DNA from 2 places in the Paenibacillus sp. NMA1017 genome. Region 1 is predicted to be linked to the other one. Evidence: riboswitches for the same ligand, from Rfam matches in the RefSeq annotation. Region 1 holds a riboswitch; the other holds the start of a gene.
What was found. A riboswitch is a leader RNA that binds a small molecule or an ion and turns the genes downstream of it on or off. The one in region 1 is predicted to bind cyclic di-AMP.
Positions count from the first base shown of each region.

Region 2: it holds a riboswitch for cyclic di-AMP, as region 1 does, so the genes downstream of both, AC5ELV_RS04655 (hypothetical protein) here and AC5ELV_RS25285 (C40 family peptidase) in region 1, are expected to answer to the same signal.

Region 1 covers NZ_JBZXYR010000019.1:13,293-21,279, reverse strand. Annotated here, with positions in the region: gene AC5ELV_RS25300 (YwhD family protein) at 1-377, opposite strand, end outside; gene AC5ELV_RS25295 (M1 family metallopeptidase) at 502-2,514, shown strand; gene AC5ELV_RS25290 (hypothetical protein) at 2,526-3,353, shown strand; cyclic di-AMP (ydaO/yuaA leader) riboswitch at 3,630-3,767, shown strand; gene AC5ELV_RS25285 (C40 family peptidase) at 3,773-4,273, shown strand; gene AC5ELV_RS25280 (GNAT family N-acetyltransferase) at 4,577-5,083, shown strand; gene AC5ELV_RS25275 (4a-hydroxytetrahydrobiopterin dehydratase) at 5,162-5,461, opposite strand; gene AC5ELV_RS25270 (hypothetical protein) at 5,579-5,872, opposite strand; gene motA (flagellar motor stator protein MotA) at 6,060-6,854, shown strand; gene motB (flagellar motor protein MotB) at 6,847-7,674, shown strand; gene rluF (23S rRNA pseudouridine(2604) synthase RluF) at 7,810-7,987, opposite strand, start outside.
Region 2 covers NZ_JBZXYR010000001.1:1,009,185-1,017,171, forward strand. Annotated here, with positions in the region: gene kdpB (potassium-transporting ATPase subunit KdpB) at 1-945, opposite strand, end outside; gene kdpA (potassium-transporting ATPase subunit KdpA) at 983-2,659, opposite strand; gene AC5ELV_RS04650 (potassium-transporting ATPase subunit F) at 2,809-2,886, opposite strand; gene AC5ELV_RS04655 (hypothetical protein) at 3,069-3,464, opposite strand; cyclic di-AMP (ydaO/yuaA leader) riboswitch at 3,580-3,752, opposite strand; partial or broken gene AC5ELV_RS04660 (glutathione peroxidase) at 4,219-4,449, shown strand; gene AC5ELV_RS04665 (helix-turn-helix domain-containing protein) at 4,875-5,075, shown strand; gene AC5ELV_RS04670 (alpha-L-rhamnosidase-related protein) at 5,205-7,541, opposite strand; gene AC5ELV_RS04675 (carbohydrate ABC transporter permease) at 7,584-7,987, opposite strand, start outside.

The DNA of each region.
Region 1 (7,987 bases):
AGCGCGTAATCCATACGGTTGACGTGATCGGCGAGGATTTTCCAGCCGCGTTTGGCTTCGTCGTCAATTAGCATCTCGCAGGCGGTGGCACCACCGTACATACGTCCTTCGGGCGTACGATCCACGGCTACCCATACGAGCCATACTTGGCGTCCGTTCGGTACGTCCTCTTTATTCGTAGAGAACTTGATGCCACGTTCTACTTTACTTTTGGCATGCATGGCACCGATATCAATTTTTGCCTCTCCTCGGTCAATGATGACCGGGGACATGCTGTTCAGGTCGATTGAGCCTGCGCCGAAGCCCTTATGCTTACTCTTGCCACTGACAATGTTCAGTGCAATCTGTTTTTTGCCGTCCGGCTGATTTTCACTCATGCGTCACTAGGCCTCCATTTTCCGTCTTCACACTCATTCTACACTATAAATATTTTAACTAATAATCTCCTGAAAGCAAACATATACATGCTGTAGATGCTTGTCAACGGGAGGTATCCATTGTATGACCCCAGCACGCACTAAAATCGTTTTATTGTCTACACTAGCCCTCGGTCTCCTCGCAGGGACGTTATGGTTTGCCTGGCAGCCCCAATCGCAATCCGACCCGCAGTCCATAGGCCAACCACTATACGGCTCCCTGTCTGAGTCTGCGCTTGCCCCAAATGTGGGCAAGCCTCTAGGGGCAAACATTCTGCCTGACCTGCCCAAGAACCCCCCACAGCCCGCTACAGAAATCCTCAGCAAACGGGTGGTAGAGTACCACATTGATGTGTCTCTGGAAAAAGGACAGGTTTTGCGAGGCACTGAGACACTGACCTGGAAGCATCCGGGCAAGAAAACCGTGAATGATCTATATCTTCATCTATACCCGAATGCCTTCTCTTCCATGGAAACCACCTTTATGAAGGAATCCGGGGGGAAGCTGCGCGGAGACACCATGCCCAAAGACGGCTTTGGCTCCATGACGCTGACTGAACTAAAAACAGAAGACGGTTTATCTCTCATGCACCGCACCCAATATGTGCAGCCAGATGACGGTAACGCAGGCGACCGTTCGCTTATGAAGGTGCGTCTACCCAAGCCGGTACGAGGTGGCGAAGAAATCACATTATATATGAAGTTTGAGGTAAAACTGCCTGCCATCTTTGCTCGTATGGGTGCGACAGATGATTTTGTAATGGCAGGACAGTGGTTCCCGAAGCTCAGTGTCTACGAGACTGCAGGGCAGCGTGGACGCGCCGAGGAGGGCTGGAACCTCCACCAGTATCATGGTAACTCCGAGTTTTATGCCGATTTTGGAATTTACAGCGTACGGATTCGGGTGCCTGAAACTCATATCGTAGCAGCGACCGGATTTCCCACCCGTGGTGCCGTCCGACAGAACGGCCAAAAAATATATCAATTTTATGCCGATGATGTACACGATTTTGCCTGGTCCGCTTCACCCAACTTTGTAACCGTAGAAGAACCCTTTTCTTCTGCTGAAGTCCCTGGTGTCAAAATCAAGCTCTACCTTGACCCGTCGCACAAGGAGCTCAAAGGACGCTATATGAGCGCAGCGAAGGCCGCTCTTTCCTACTACAGCAAATGGTACGGGCCTTATCCATATTCCACCCTGTCCATCGTCGTTCCACCCAAATTAGGCAATGGAGCTGGCGGCATGGAGTATCCGACACTCATCACGGCCGCTGCTGCGGGTAATCTGAATCCTGGCTATAGTCTGGAACGGACATTAGTTCATGAGATTGGACATCAATATTTCTATGGAATGGTAGCCAATAATGAATTTGAGGAGCCGTGGCTGGATGAAGGCTTCACCTCCTATGCAGAGGAGCGGCTTATGGAGCAAGAATATGGGCTTACCCCCAACTTGCCATTACAATCGGGACAGGTAGCCTCCCCACAGCCGCTAAACCGTGAGTCATGGAAGTACGGCTCGGCTGCTGAGTACGCGCAAAATGCCTACTCTCGAGGCAAGCTGGTACTACGGGGCATTGAACGTCAGGTCGGTATGAAAAAAATGGATCGGATTATGCGGACCTACGTACAGACGTACCGATTCAAGCATCCGTCCTCCCAGGATTTTCAACGTATCGTGGAGAGAGTCACCGGACGCTCATGGAGCCACTATTTTGAACAGTATGTATATGACGGCCAGATGGCAGACTTTTCAGTGGATCATATCACGAACCACAAGCTGGAGAATGGATATGAAGCCGTCGTGACGGTCAGCAAAAAAGGGGCGGATTACCCCAAGATTCCCGTCCAATTTACCTTCAAGGATGGGACAACGATATTCAAGGCTTGGGACGGCGCGGGCAAAAGCACAACTTTTCGGATCAAAAGTACTTCTCCCGTTTCCTATGTAACCCTTGATCCTCTATATACCATTGCACTGGAGAACAAGCATATTAACAATAGCCTAAAAGCCGAATTGGACGAAAAGCAACAAACCCGTTGGAGTGTAAGTGTAACCAAGCTGTTGGAGACACTGCTTGGAAGTCTGTCATGGTGAGGTGTCTATAGATGCGGACTGTTATAAAAGAGGGCTGGGCGCTGGTGCGCATACGATTCTATATCGTTATCATTTTATTTCTGTATCGACTACTATGGGGGGTGTTTCTCTATCGGCTGGTGCAGTCTGCCGTTATCCCGCTATTGCTTCGTTATCCTGATCAGGGTCAAAACGAGCTGGGACAGACCTTGTTTTGGATGGAGAGCCAGATTGCTCTGATGGACAGCCGGGAAGTACATGTGTATTTGTGGATACTGCTAGGGGCGACTGTACTACGCATACTGATCACTCCCTTCATTAGAGCCGGAATATATCAAAGCCTGCATACCGATGCGACTGAACCGCAAAGCCTGTCCTTTTTCAAGGGTATGAAACGCCATGGCATGTCGTCGCTGTTGTATTACATCATCGAGTTGGGACTGCTGTTGCTTCCCGCCTTTTGGATAGTACCGAGACTCTACCCTATTGTAGCAGGTACGCTTCAATCTCCCTCTTACCTGCTGCATTTGTTGCCCTATGCCATGGGATGGATGGCATACGGATGGTTCATTCGGCAGTGCATCCTGTATATGCAACTGGGTACTGTCGGTGGTCACGCCATACTATCGTCCCTGCTCGCCTTCTTTCGCCAGCTCCTCCCAGCTGTCGGTATATCTCTTTTGCTCGGTGCTTGTGTGCTGCTGGTCTTCGGTCTATTTGGCACCGTGGCGATGATTTGGACTGGTATGCTGGCGCTCATTCTCCAGCAATCGTATCATTTTGTTACTAGTCTGGTCAGGCTGTGGCATATCAGTTCGCAGTACAGACTATGGCATACCGATATCTCCAATAGAAGCTAATCCCTGCCTTTATGTTTTTTACTTCATTTCCGTCTGTCGAAAAACCTTGATTCATACCCGCGCAAACGACACATAACTGAATACTGTTAACAAGATCTGTTCCTGGGACATTAGGAGCAGATTTTTTTTGTAACTTTTTGCAATGAAACATTTGCCAAAGCCAGCCGTCTTTGTTACAATAATCGCAGTGAACTGATAGTAACAACTTTGTAATCTTTATTGTAACCTTTATCTCAAAAATATCGTTATTGTGAATACTGCTCTCCAAGGTGCACATCTTAAGTTAAGCCTAATTCCTGGCACCTAGGAAGCGGGGGAACCAGTTTGGGTGAATTGATCTCGCAACAGAGTGGTCATAGGGGAACCTTCTACCGAATCCTTAAGCTAACCTCGCAGGCATTGGAAGGGGTATATTTTTTTTGAAGAAGAAGCTAACGATCGCAGCTATGGGTCTTGCCATTGCCTTTACATCTTTTACATTCGGTGGCGGCAGTGCATATGCAGACTCTAAGATGGACCAGGTCATTCAAGATGCCAAAGGAACGAGCTACAGAAGCGGAGGCACTACACTCGAGGGATTCGATTGCTCCGGCTTCACAATGTATGTATTCAACAAACTGGGAATTAAACTTCCGCATCAATCCGGATCACAATTCAAAATGGGATCTTCTGTATCCCGCGATGAAATGAGACCTGGGGACCTGGTGTTCTTCAACACCACAGGAAGAGGCATTTCCCATGTAGGTATCTTCGTAGGTGAAGGGAAATTTGCCCACTCCTCGACTTCACGTGGTGTAGTAGTTAGCTCACTGAACGAAAATTATTACGCTAACCGCTATGTCGGTGCAAAAAGAATTATGAGCACAGACGCTTACCATTCTGTAGCTTCAGAAATTCCTGATGACGATAACGTAGAATAACTAACGCACAGCAAGCTAACCCTAGCCGCAATTTGATTCTGGCCGGAATCGAATTGCGGTTTTTTATGTCCACACCATCAGCAATTATTATCATAACTGACGAACTGAAGCCACAAAAGGTTTCAGTTTTAGCGAACATCGTCGGTTTTACCGTCACCGCTGGGGGAGCATATGAGCAGTAATTCCTTCTTATTGAATGTATAACCGACTTGGGTTTGAAATAAACACGCTTGCCATTCCCCTGCAACTTGTCTACAATCTGTTGTTAATGATTGAAGTACCTGTAAAAGGAGGATGGAACACATGCCTGCCTCAATATCCAACTATCGGATCGTACCGATGGACGAGCATCAAGCGGCTGCAATCTGTGAGTGGCGCTATGATCCACCTTATAATATATACGGTTGGCTCCCCTGGGAACAAATGAAGGCGCTTGAAGTCGAATTTGGAAGTCCCGCGCTTCGCCAAGAGCAATATGTTGCCGTACTGGATGAAGAGAACAAGCTGACGGGATTTGCTCAATATTTTCCTATGATTGGTGTGACACGGCTAGGTCTTGGAATGCATCCTGAAAGATGCGGACATGGCAAAGGCGCTGATTTTGTCCGTGCCATTGCAGAGGAAGCCCAACGACGCAATCCGAAGAATGAAATTGATCTAGAGGTGCTCACTTGGAATGGGCGCGCTATCCGGGCTTACAAGGCGGCTGGATTTGAGCTTACAGATACCTATGAACGCCAGACTCCCGATGGCAAAAAACCATTTTATTGTATGGTATATCGTCCCGAGCACCCAACCCAGGTTCTATGATAAAAGCGCCTTCGGCATACAACCGCGATGTTGTATAGCGAAGGCGCTTTTATCATCATACGACAGATCATTACAAGCTCAATGACTGCTGCGCATTTTTTCAAAAGCTTCATTATATTGTTGGGCTTCCTTAATATCCACGGCCATAATACCGCCGTCGTCCCAAGAGGTCAAACGTAGAGTCACGGTCTTGTAATCAATCGTAATAAATGGATGATGATTGAATGCTTCAGATATAGCGGCAACTTCATCCACGAATGCAATCCCTTTCATAAAACTGGAAAAATTATATTTCCGAACGATCCAACGTCCTTCCTCCAGTTCCCAGCCCTCCAGTTTCTCCAGATGTGCTTCAATCTCTTCTTGTGTAAAAGGCATGTTACGAACTCCTCCCCGTTTATACGGAAGCCTTTCGACCGCTTAAATACGGCCAAAACTACGATATATTGGTGTACATATTACCACGGCCCCGTTGATAAATCCATAAGACGGACCTCAAATCAAAGGGACTGACGTCAGCTCCTCGTCCCCAATGAGTACATAGATACGATGCTGCTCCGGCTCATAGATCACAACGCCACTGCCTACAGTGATTGTGGGCTCTGTACCCAGTGCATAAAATAAGTCTTCTGCCAAAGCTTCATTGACTTCCTGACGTCCCGCTGGGTCCAGCCTGTCCCAATCTTCTGCTTCCATCTCAAAAAATTCATAGCTATCTGGGATGCGTCCCACAGCCTCTGTCAAATCGTTCAAAATTTGTTCATACTCACGCCCATGCTTTACTCCCATGCCATTTCCTCCAATGGTTCCGCCATTCAATACATAATCACCTTATTATACCGGAAATTCGCACTTAACAAAAAAGAGAGTTTTGTCGATAAATACTATAATCCGTCTTGTAATGACGCGCTTGGGGCAAGGACGACCCCGGCGGCATGAAAGGATTCAAAATCTATTCTCATGGATGAGGTGTATCATGCAAATTTCAACCATTATCGGACTTGTGCTCGGGATTTTGTCACTGGTCGTCGGGATGATCTTAAAAGGCGCTCCGGTCGTCAATCTGGTCAATAATCCCGCTGCTTACATGATTATTTTCGTCGGAACGGCAGCGAGTATATTTATGGCCTTCCCGATGGCAGAAATCAAACGGATTCCGAAGCTGTTCAAGGTTATTTTCACCGAACAAAAACTGTTAGACCGCAAAGAGCTCATCGGTACGTTTACCGAGTGGGCATCTATTACCCGTCGTGAAGGTCTGCTCGCCTTGGAATCCAAGGTAGAGGAAATCGACGATCCCTTTATGCGTGGCGGCATGCGAATGATTATTGACGGCAATGATCAGGAATTCGTACGGGACGTTCTGATGGAGGATATCAATGCTACCGAGGATCGACATCGCTCTGGCGCGCTGATCTTCTCCCAAGCCGGTATGTACGCTCCAACGCTCGGGGTACTCGGTGCGGTTGTAGGTCTGATCGCCGCTCTAGCCGACCTTAGTGACATGGAAAAGCTCTCTCATGCCATTGCAGCAGCCTTCATTGCGACGTTGCTCGGTATTTTTACAGGTTATGTCCTGTGGCATCCGATGTCCAACAAGCTGAAACGGTTGTCCAAAAAAGAAGTGGAGCTTAAATTAATGATGGTCGAAGGTCTGCTTTCCATTCAATCGGGGATATCGACGATTGCCATCAGTCAGAAACTGACGATCTTCCTGACTCCGACCGAACGGGCTACGATGACCCAGAAGGATGGCGATTCCAGTGAGTAAAAAGAGACATGAACCGCATGAAGAGCATGCTGACGAAAGCTGGCTGTTGCCATATTCCGACTTAATGACCCTTCTGTTGGCTCTTTTCATTGTCTTATTCGGTATGAGCTCGCTCGACGCCAAAAAATTTGAAACTATGGCTCAATCCCTGAGTGCAGCTTTTAGTGGCGGCACTGGCGTGCTGGATCACTCGGCCGCAAATCCGTCGTCACAATCCATGGATATGGGCAAAAATAAAGAACAAGTGTCACAACCCTTAAAATCGAAAGCTACTTCTACCTCTGAACTGCAGAAACAGCTTGCCCAGCGGGAAGAAGAAGATTTAAAAAAGCTTAAAAAACAAATGGATCAATACATTCAAAATAACGGCCTGTCACCTCTGCTGAATACCAAGCTGAACCAATCACAGCTGATGATCACCATTAGTGATAATGCCCTGTTTTCATCCGGGCAAGCCGAAGTAAAACCGGGAGCGAGAAAGTTGGCCAAGTCCATCTCTAGTATGCTCCAGCAGTTCCCTGGCTATGATGTTATCGTATCGGGTCACACGGATAATGTACCGATCTCCAACAGCCAGTTCCCGTCCAACTTTGATTTGAGCGCCAAGCGCTCTCTGAATTTCTTGCGCATCTTGTTGCTCAATCCAGATCTCGATCCAACCAAGTTTGTATCCATCGGTTATGGCGAGTATCGTCCATTGGCAAGCAATCAAGATGGTCAAGGACGCGCCAAAAACCGTCGTGTTGAAATATCTGTTCTCCGCAAATATCAGAACGGGACACAAGTCATCAGTCCTACCTCAAGCTCGAATGAAGGTTGATTATGCATATGTTATATGAACAAAGGCACCGCCGCATTTTTATGCAGCTGGTGCCTTTTTGTTTAGCGCTTCCTATAATCTGGCTTGTCAGATACGAGGATCATACGCTGTAGGCTATACGAAGCCCCTCTGGCATTAGCTAAGCGTATAATCGAGCATCTGGCCAAGCTCCTGCTTCTCAGCCTCTGTCAGATCACGCCAGGCACCTTTCTGAAGGGACCCCAACCGAATATTCATGATTCGCAGCCGTTGCAGTTTTTTAACTTCATAACCGAAGGCTGCACACATACGCCGGATTTGGCGATTTTTCCCT
Region 2 (7,987 bases), on a different contig from region 1:
CGCCATTCGGTTCCCGAAGGTGATTGTACCTGTTTTATCCAAAATCATCGTGTTGATATCCCCAGAAGCTTCTACCGCCTTGCCTGACATGGCCAGTACGTTAAACTGGGTGACCCGGTCCATACCGGCAATCCCGATAGCTGACAGCAGTCCTCCAATCGTAGTCGGAATCAGACAGACTAGCAACGAAATCAGTACAGGAACAGGCAAATCAATGTTAAAATGTCGGGCAATCGGCGCTAGCGTAACCACTACAATTAGAAAAATAATCGTCAAGCTAATCAGCAAAGTGTTCAGTGCAATCTCATTCGGCGTTTTTTGCCGCTGTGCGCCTTCCACGAGCGAAATCATTTTATCAATAAACGTCTCGCCCGGCTCTGTTGTAATCCGCACCTTAATCCGGTCACTGACCACCCGCGTCCCGCCGGTTACCGAGCAAAAATCACCACCCGATTCCTTGATGACCGGAGCCGATTCTCCCGTAATTGCAGATTCATCGACCGAAGCCAGACCTTCAATGACCTCACCATCGCTTGGAATCATTTCGCCCTGAGAGACAACAACCACGTCCCCCTTACGCAATTCGGTTGAGCTAACCACCTGAATGTCATTTCCGATGAGCTTGTTAGCTTGTGTATCCTGCTTGGATTTTTTTAAAGAGGCAGCTTGTGCCTTACCCCGCCCCTCCGCGAGCGCTTCGGCAAAGTTAGCAAAAAGCAACGTAAACAATAGAATAACAAACACGGCCAGGTTAAAGCCTATTTCCTTGTCAGTTCCAAAATAACCGGGAAACAGTAACATTAGCAGCACGACCAATGTACCGATCTCCACGACGAACATGACAGGATTTTTCATCATGATCATCGGATTTAATTTTATAAAGCTATCCTTGATCGCATGCTTCAAGATGCTTCTGTCCAGCATGTGTTTGCGTTGTTCCTTCATGATCAAACACCCCGTTCATCCATTCTCATTTTCTTCTTCACATGGTCAAAAATTCAGCAACAGGTCCCAATACGATGACAGGTAAAAAGGTCAACGCACCAATCAGCAGCACGACCCCGATCAGAATGGCTCCAAATAGCTTATTGTCCGTGCGCAGTGTCCCCGTCGTCACTGGAGTCGGTGCTTTGGCATTCAACGAAGCCGCCACAGCCAACAATGCAATCATAGATACATATCGTCCAAAGAACATAACCATCCCCGTTGTCACGTTCCAGAATACGTTGTTATCCGCAAGACCTTCAAATCCCGAACCGTTATTTGCGGCAGATGACGCATATTCATAGAGCACCTGAGTTAACCCGTGATAGCCAGGGTTAGTGACCGCATCGTATCCCCAATGACTCATAAACGCAAGCGCAGTTGGGGCGAGAATGAGAAACGGATGTACCAAAATGGCAATCGCGATCAGCTTCATTTCCTTGCCTTCAATTTTCCTTCCCATAAATTCTGGAGTTCTCCCGACCATCAGTCCGCATATAAACACACCCAGAATCGCATACATCAGCATATTCATCAGTCCGACACCCTTGCCGCCAAAAATGACGTTTAGCATCATTTCTCCCAAAGCAGCCATGCCACCCAGCGGAGTTAGTGTATCATGCATATTATTGACTGAACCTGTCGTTGCCGCTGTTGTGACCGCAGTGAATAAAGCCGATTGTCCAATGCCGAAACGAACCTCTTTCCCTTCCATGCTTCCCTGAGAAGCATCCACACCCAGTGTCTGGATTAACGGATTACCTGTCTTCTCAGACACATACGTAATGGATAGAAAAATAAGAAACAATACCATCATGGAGCTAAAAATAATCCAGCCCTGCTTACGATTACGAGCAAACAATCCAAAGGTATACGGCAACGAAGCCGGCATTACCCACATTGCCAAAATTTCCAGCACATTCGTCCAAGGACTTGGATTTTCAAAAGGATGCGCAGAGTTAGCTCCCGCATAACCGCCCCCGTTCGTCCCCAAATGCTTGATGGACTCCAGAGAAGCAATGGGTCCCATAGAAATCTGCTGCTGTGTTCCGCTCAGCGTCGTAATATCCGCCGTAGGCTGTAGTGTCTGCGGTACCTTCAATCCAACCAGCACCAGCGTAAGCACAAAGGCCAGCGGCAGAAAAATCCTTATGATGGCTTTAATAAAATCCTGAAAGAAATTGCCCATCCCTTCACCGCGCCGCGTCAATCCTCTCATAAAAGCCGCAGCAACCGCAAAACCGGAAGCAGCCGAAGTGAACATCATCATCGTGACGAACGCCATCTGTGTCAGATACGTAAGCCCGCTTTCTCCGCTATAATGTTGGAGATTCGTATTCGTCATAAAGCTGATTACTGTATTAAAAGCTAGTGATGCTTCCATATTACTGTTTCCAACCGGATTACCGGGAAGCATTCCCTGTAAACGCAACAGCAAGTAGCTGATCGCCACAAGAACGACATTCGTTGCAATGAAACTCATAACATACGTAGTCCAACGCATGCTCTCCAGCTTCTTCAATCCTACTACCTTATAAATCAGCTTTTCTGTTCCGCCAAAAATCCGATCCGTCCGATTGGGTTCATTCGAGAATACGTGATACATATAGGTGCCCACTGGCTTTACCAAGAGCAGCAATATGACGATCACAATTCCAATTTGAAGCAGCTCCATCCTCTATTCCTCCTCCAAAATGCTCCTACGTTTGGAACAACAGACCTGCTTCAGAGCACCAAACATGTGCACACGTTTGCGAAAACCTGCTACTTATGATGCTTACCATTCAGATCTGTTGTTCCACCCGCTCTATCCCCTATAGCTAACTAGAACTTTTCAGGGTTCAGGAGTGCGTAGATTAAATACATAAATACAATAGCCGTAAGCCCAAGTATAACGATCATCCTCTTCGTCCTCCTTTAGAGGTCTGCGCATCACACCAGCGTACAAACAGCAGTATCACTCCATAACTCACAGCCATGACGAGCAGCATGTATATATCCATCATGTTTATACCCTCCGTTCGGTCCTTAGATCGCCATTCTTATTTCATCATAAAATCATAAAACAACTATGTTATAAGTGCTTATCCGTTCAGCAGAAAACCCACCTCTCCGTTCAATGTGTAGATCACATGGTCCGCTCCCAATCCCCGATAAATTCCTTGTGGATTACAGCCGTGCGTAATAACATAGATCGATTCCGATGTTAGTGGCCGACATATTTGCAGGAAACGGCAAGTCAGATTCAAGCTGTTCTCGAACAAATACACACTACCAATTTCTTTTTTTGGAAAATTCCATTTTCCCGCTTGCATGGTATTGATGCGGACAATGTGCTCCACACCCATTTTTTTGAGTTGTCGTTCCTCCTGGGCGCTATTCGTGAGAACTGCAAACGCCAATTTTTTGAAAATAAGCAATTTCACAAAACTTCTGCCCGCTTCATTCGGTGCAGTGACAATAATTAACCGACCTTCCATCAGTAGCTCCTCTCCCGGTATAAAAAGACAACAAAAAGAAGCCGAAGGAAAAAGGCTTTCCTCCGGCTTCTTACATATCCATGATAAAATAAACCATGGCTGCACACGGCGGTTTGTTGCCTCTCCCTGTACGCTTACGAGGTTAGCTGTCGGATTCGGACGTGAGAGTCGCCCTATTTCTGGCACTTGACCGGAAAATTCACCCCATGAGACACACGGCTTCCGAAGCCGTACAGTCTCGATTGGTTCCCCCGCTTTTGCAACTGCAAAATTCAGCGCTATAGACATTTCGTTGTTGCTTCATTCAAGTTAATTTGAAATTACGTCTTGAATCATACACCCGCGCATGGAAGACTGTAAAGCATAACTGCGGGGTTATAAATCGGCCTTTAGAGCATAGAAGATTAATAATAACGCTTACAATACAATTATGCTTCTCACAGCTCCTTCAATCTCTGTTTTTCATCCCTTTTTGAAAATGACAAGCATGTCAATATTGGCGTAAGGTAAGGCGTTATTGGCCTTTTTTTGTAAAAAGAGAAGAAAATACGCTATATGTACCAGCTAAACACCGATTGAACCTGCTTTTATAAGAAGAAACACCTTAATTCGCTCCATTTGCGTTGCGATTTACTGTTTTGAACAAAATTCGATTTTACAGCGGCTGAAGGCTTAATACAGCTTTTCCAGACTTGCAACCCTTCTTTAAATTGCCTACAATTTAATTGCAGAATATCGAATTAGAAGGGATACCATAATCGTTTATGAATACGGCGCCAAAACCCTGCAAGGAAAAGAACTCCCTTTGGGATTCCCCAGCAACCAATTCGCCAAACAAGAGCCGGGTTCCAGTGAGGAAATTTCGGAGTTTTGCCAGATCAACTACGGGGTTACCTTTCCGATGTTCGTCAAGACAGATGTCAATGGTGATCAGGCACACCCTTTATTTCGCTACCTTCCCCACACCGCTCCAGGCGTATTAGGTGTCCAGAGAAAATAAAGTATTAGACTGGTCCCAGCTATAAGAACAGCGGTAGTCTTGGACGAGAAAATAAAGTCCTAGACTGCCGCTGCAATATTGAGCTAACGTTCTCCGTTAGTTGAATCCCAATCCTCTATGAAATATATTAATGATAGCGTGTTTGAAAGGACGAATCAAATGGCTAAAGAATTGTTTACGATTGGACACCTTGCTGAAAAATGAAGAAGAACATATTGAGTGGCTGCGTTTCATTAGCTGTTTGCGGGAAACGGGTTTGTCCATTTCGAAGTTGAAGAATTTTGTAGCACTCACTTACTGCCAAGCGACTTATATTTCATGTTTAATCCTACCAAACTAGCAGCAGTCAATCTGTTAGTGAGAGGCCGTTACTTTAATGTCATCCAATTTCGAAGGCTTAGGCTGCTTCAGTGCAAGGAAGGCACTTTGGGAGAGAAAATAAAAAAAACAGACATTATCATGGTCTGACCAAGCGAGAATTAAGTGCACGAATGGGAGTTGATGAAAAGACAATTCATAACTGGGAGCTTAACAAGACCAGCCCTAAAACTCAAAATCTAGATATGATCCACAAGTTTATAGAAATCTTTGCGAACTATGACATACAGTAAAATTGATGCTATAGCTTGTAAAAATATCTTTTTTTTTGATTCTTTATCTCGATTTCTGTTTTTAACAAACCAAGCTCCTGAATCTCCCCTAGGGAAAAATTCAAGAGCTTGTTCAATAGGTGCCGATGATCAAACGATCCGTACTCCCGGCGGTGCATCCACGCTTAAATCGATGTTTCCGTCATCGCCTTTGGCCCACTGGACCTTGATGGCTCCTTTCGGAGTGATGACCTCGCCCTTCGCCCAGTCCAAATAACCGGGAACCGGGTTGACGCGAACACTTGCATATCCCGGCTCCGCCGGTCTTACGCCCAAGATGACAGACGGAAGCTCATACAGGACGACCGCCCCCCATGCATGACAGTCACTGCGTTCGCTGACATCATCTTCCACGAGCGTCGTGAGCTTGTTCTTCAGCATATTTCTCCATAAGCCCCATAATTCATCGGTTCGTTCATAGAGTCCCACCTTCTCCAGCGCCCGGAACAGATAATATGCCATTGCCACGGAACACTTGGCCATGTGCTCATCGGCCAAAGCGATTTCCATCAGCCTGCGGGCTTCAGGGCCTGTAACCACATCCGTCAATACGGCGAATACTTGCGCGTGCTGGCTGTATTCCTCAAATCCCGGGCCGTCCTGAATCAGGCCGTCCTTGCCTGCACAGTGAGCGAGCACGGCACGTTTGATGCCTTCAGCTTTCTTCAGGAAACTTGCCGCCAAATCAGGCCGATTTGAATAACCGGCCAAATCCGCCGCCGCTTGCAGCCCCATCCGGTATAACAGCGAGTCGAAGGTGACGGGACCGTAACGAATCGCGTTCGGAACCCCTCTGTCCCAGGTCCTCACCCAATCGACGAAGGACCAATAGGGATCCCCCATGCCTCCCTCCGAAGTTTTCATCGTCAACCCGGTTTCATCCAGGCGATCATCGAAGAACCTGAGCACTCTCTCCACGGAAGGCAGCAGCTTCTCGACCAGCTTCCGGTCACCGAAATACATCATATGATCGTGAATCATTAAAATGTAGTAAATGGAGAACCCGGGGATCACGTTGGGGCCGGTAGAAGGATAGCAGCTGTTCGTCAAGCCGTCATAACGCTGGGATCGGAAAAAATCGTCGATGCACTTTGTCGCCAGCCGATCATCCGCGGCGATGGCATAAGTGAACAAAATTTGCGAGCGCGAGTCCATCGCATATTGCAGTTGCTCGTAATACGGGCAGTCCTCATAGGTTTCATGCATACAAAGACGCAAAGTCCGCTCACTGATGTCCCAGATTCCGGACAGCGAAGGATCAGAGGCTTCCGCCTTCGTCTGCACATCGAGCGGGTATCCGGTCTCGCGATAGCCCAAGCGGACGATCGTCAACGGCTCCGCTCCGGTTTCGACGGCCATTTGCACAAACCGGAAGGTCCGAAACCAGAAGGGCTCGTATTCTTCGGGCCGCTCCACAGAACCGAAGCCACCGATTTCGTATTCATCCGCCACGCCCGGCAAATAGCCGCTTTGGAAATCGGTGCGATCTCCCTTGAAGAAAACCGCAGGACGGGCCGCCTGGTCATCTACAGGGTAAACATAAGCTTCCGCACAAAGAACGGAAAGCTTGGCACCTCTTCCTCCGGCAAATGCCATCTCCAAAAATCCGGTCGTCTCCGCCCCGGCGCTAATCTCCACAACAGCCTTTGTACCGGCCGGAATCGTTAACGCTTCTTCTTCTCCGATCAGTTTCTCCCATGCCTTAACATCGGTTTCCGGCGTTCTTGCGCATACCACGCTATCGAAGCTTCGCGGCTTCTCAAACATAAAGGGGATCGGTCTTGGACTTAACCCGCCGGGACTGACCGCCTTTTTGACGCCGGATTGCGGATAAGCAAACACATGACCCCATTCCAGGTCGGAATAACCCTCTTGCTTCCAGCCAAAAGACCGGGCATCCCCTTTCGCCTGTTCCGTAATTTGCAGCGGTTCGAAATAGGGATTGCCTTTGCCTACACGGATGTGATCCGCATAGAAGCATTTCCAGGTATCATCCGTGCCGAACGTGAGACGCTCTTCATTTTGCAGCATAATTGTCCCGTCCGCATAAAACCCCGGCATTTCCGTTCTCCACACCGAATGATTGCCCTTATCATGCTCTTGGGGATAGCGCAGCACAATAGCTGCGAAGACGTTGACACCCTGGCGCAGTTCCTTGGACACATCGATCTCGTCATAATACCAGACGTGACAGTCGCCCTTACAAGGTCCTTGCGCCACGGAAACCCCATTAACATAAAGCCTGTACCGTGAATCGGCACTGATCTTAAACACCGCAGATTTCACGCCCTGCTCCAGCACAAGCTCCTTGCGAAAAAAAATAATTGCAGCCCGATTCCGATCATAAGCGTCCCGGGTCCAAATCCAATGGCTGTGACTTCCAGTTGATCGTAAACTCATCTGAATTGGCGAGCCCCGTCCGGCCATGTATGCCAAACGGGGCTCTTCCTCCCTTCCTGCTGTGCAGTTTTATCCTTTTACGGCTCCAATGGTGATGCCTTTGACAAAGTATTTCTGGAAGAACGGATACAATGCCAGAATCGGCACCATTCCCACGACGGCAATGGCCATGCGGATGCCAGAGCTTGGCAATTCCGTGTTCACCTTCTGACTAACCGTGCTGCTGCTCAAAAATTGAATATCCGTTAAAATCCGGTTCAGCACATTTTGCAGGCTGAATAATTTGGGATCTGTTAAAAAATACAAGCCATTGGTCCAGTCATTCCAATAACCGATCCCGAGCATCAGACCCACCGTAGCCAGAATCGGCAGCGACAAAGGCATAATGATGTGAAAAAATGTCTTGTATTCTCCAGCCCCGTCAATCTCCGCCGCTTCGATCAGTTCGGGAGGAATGTTATTGGAATAATAGT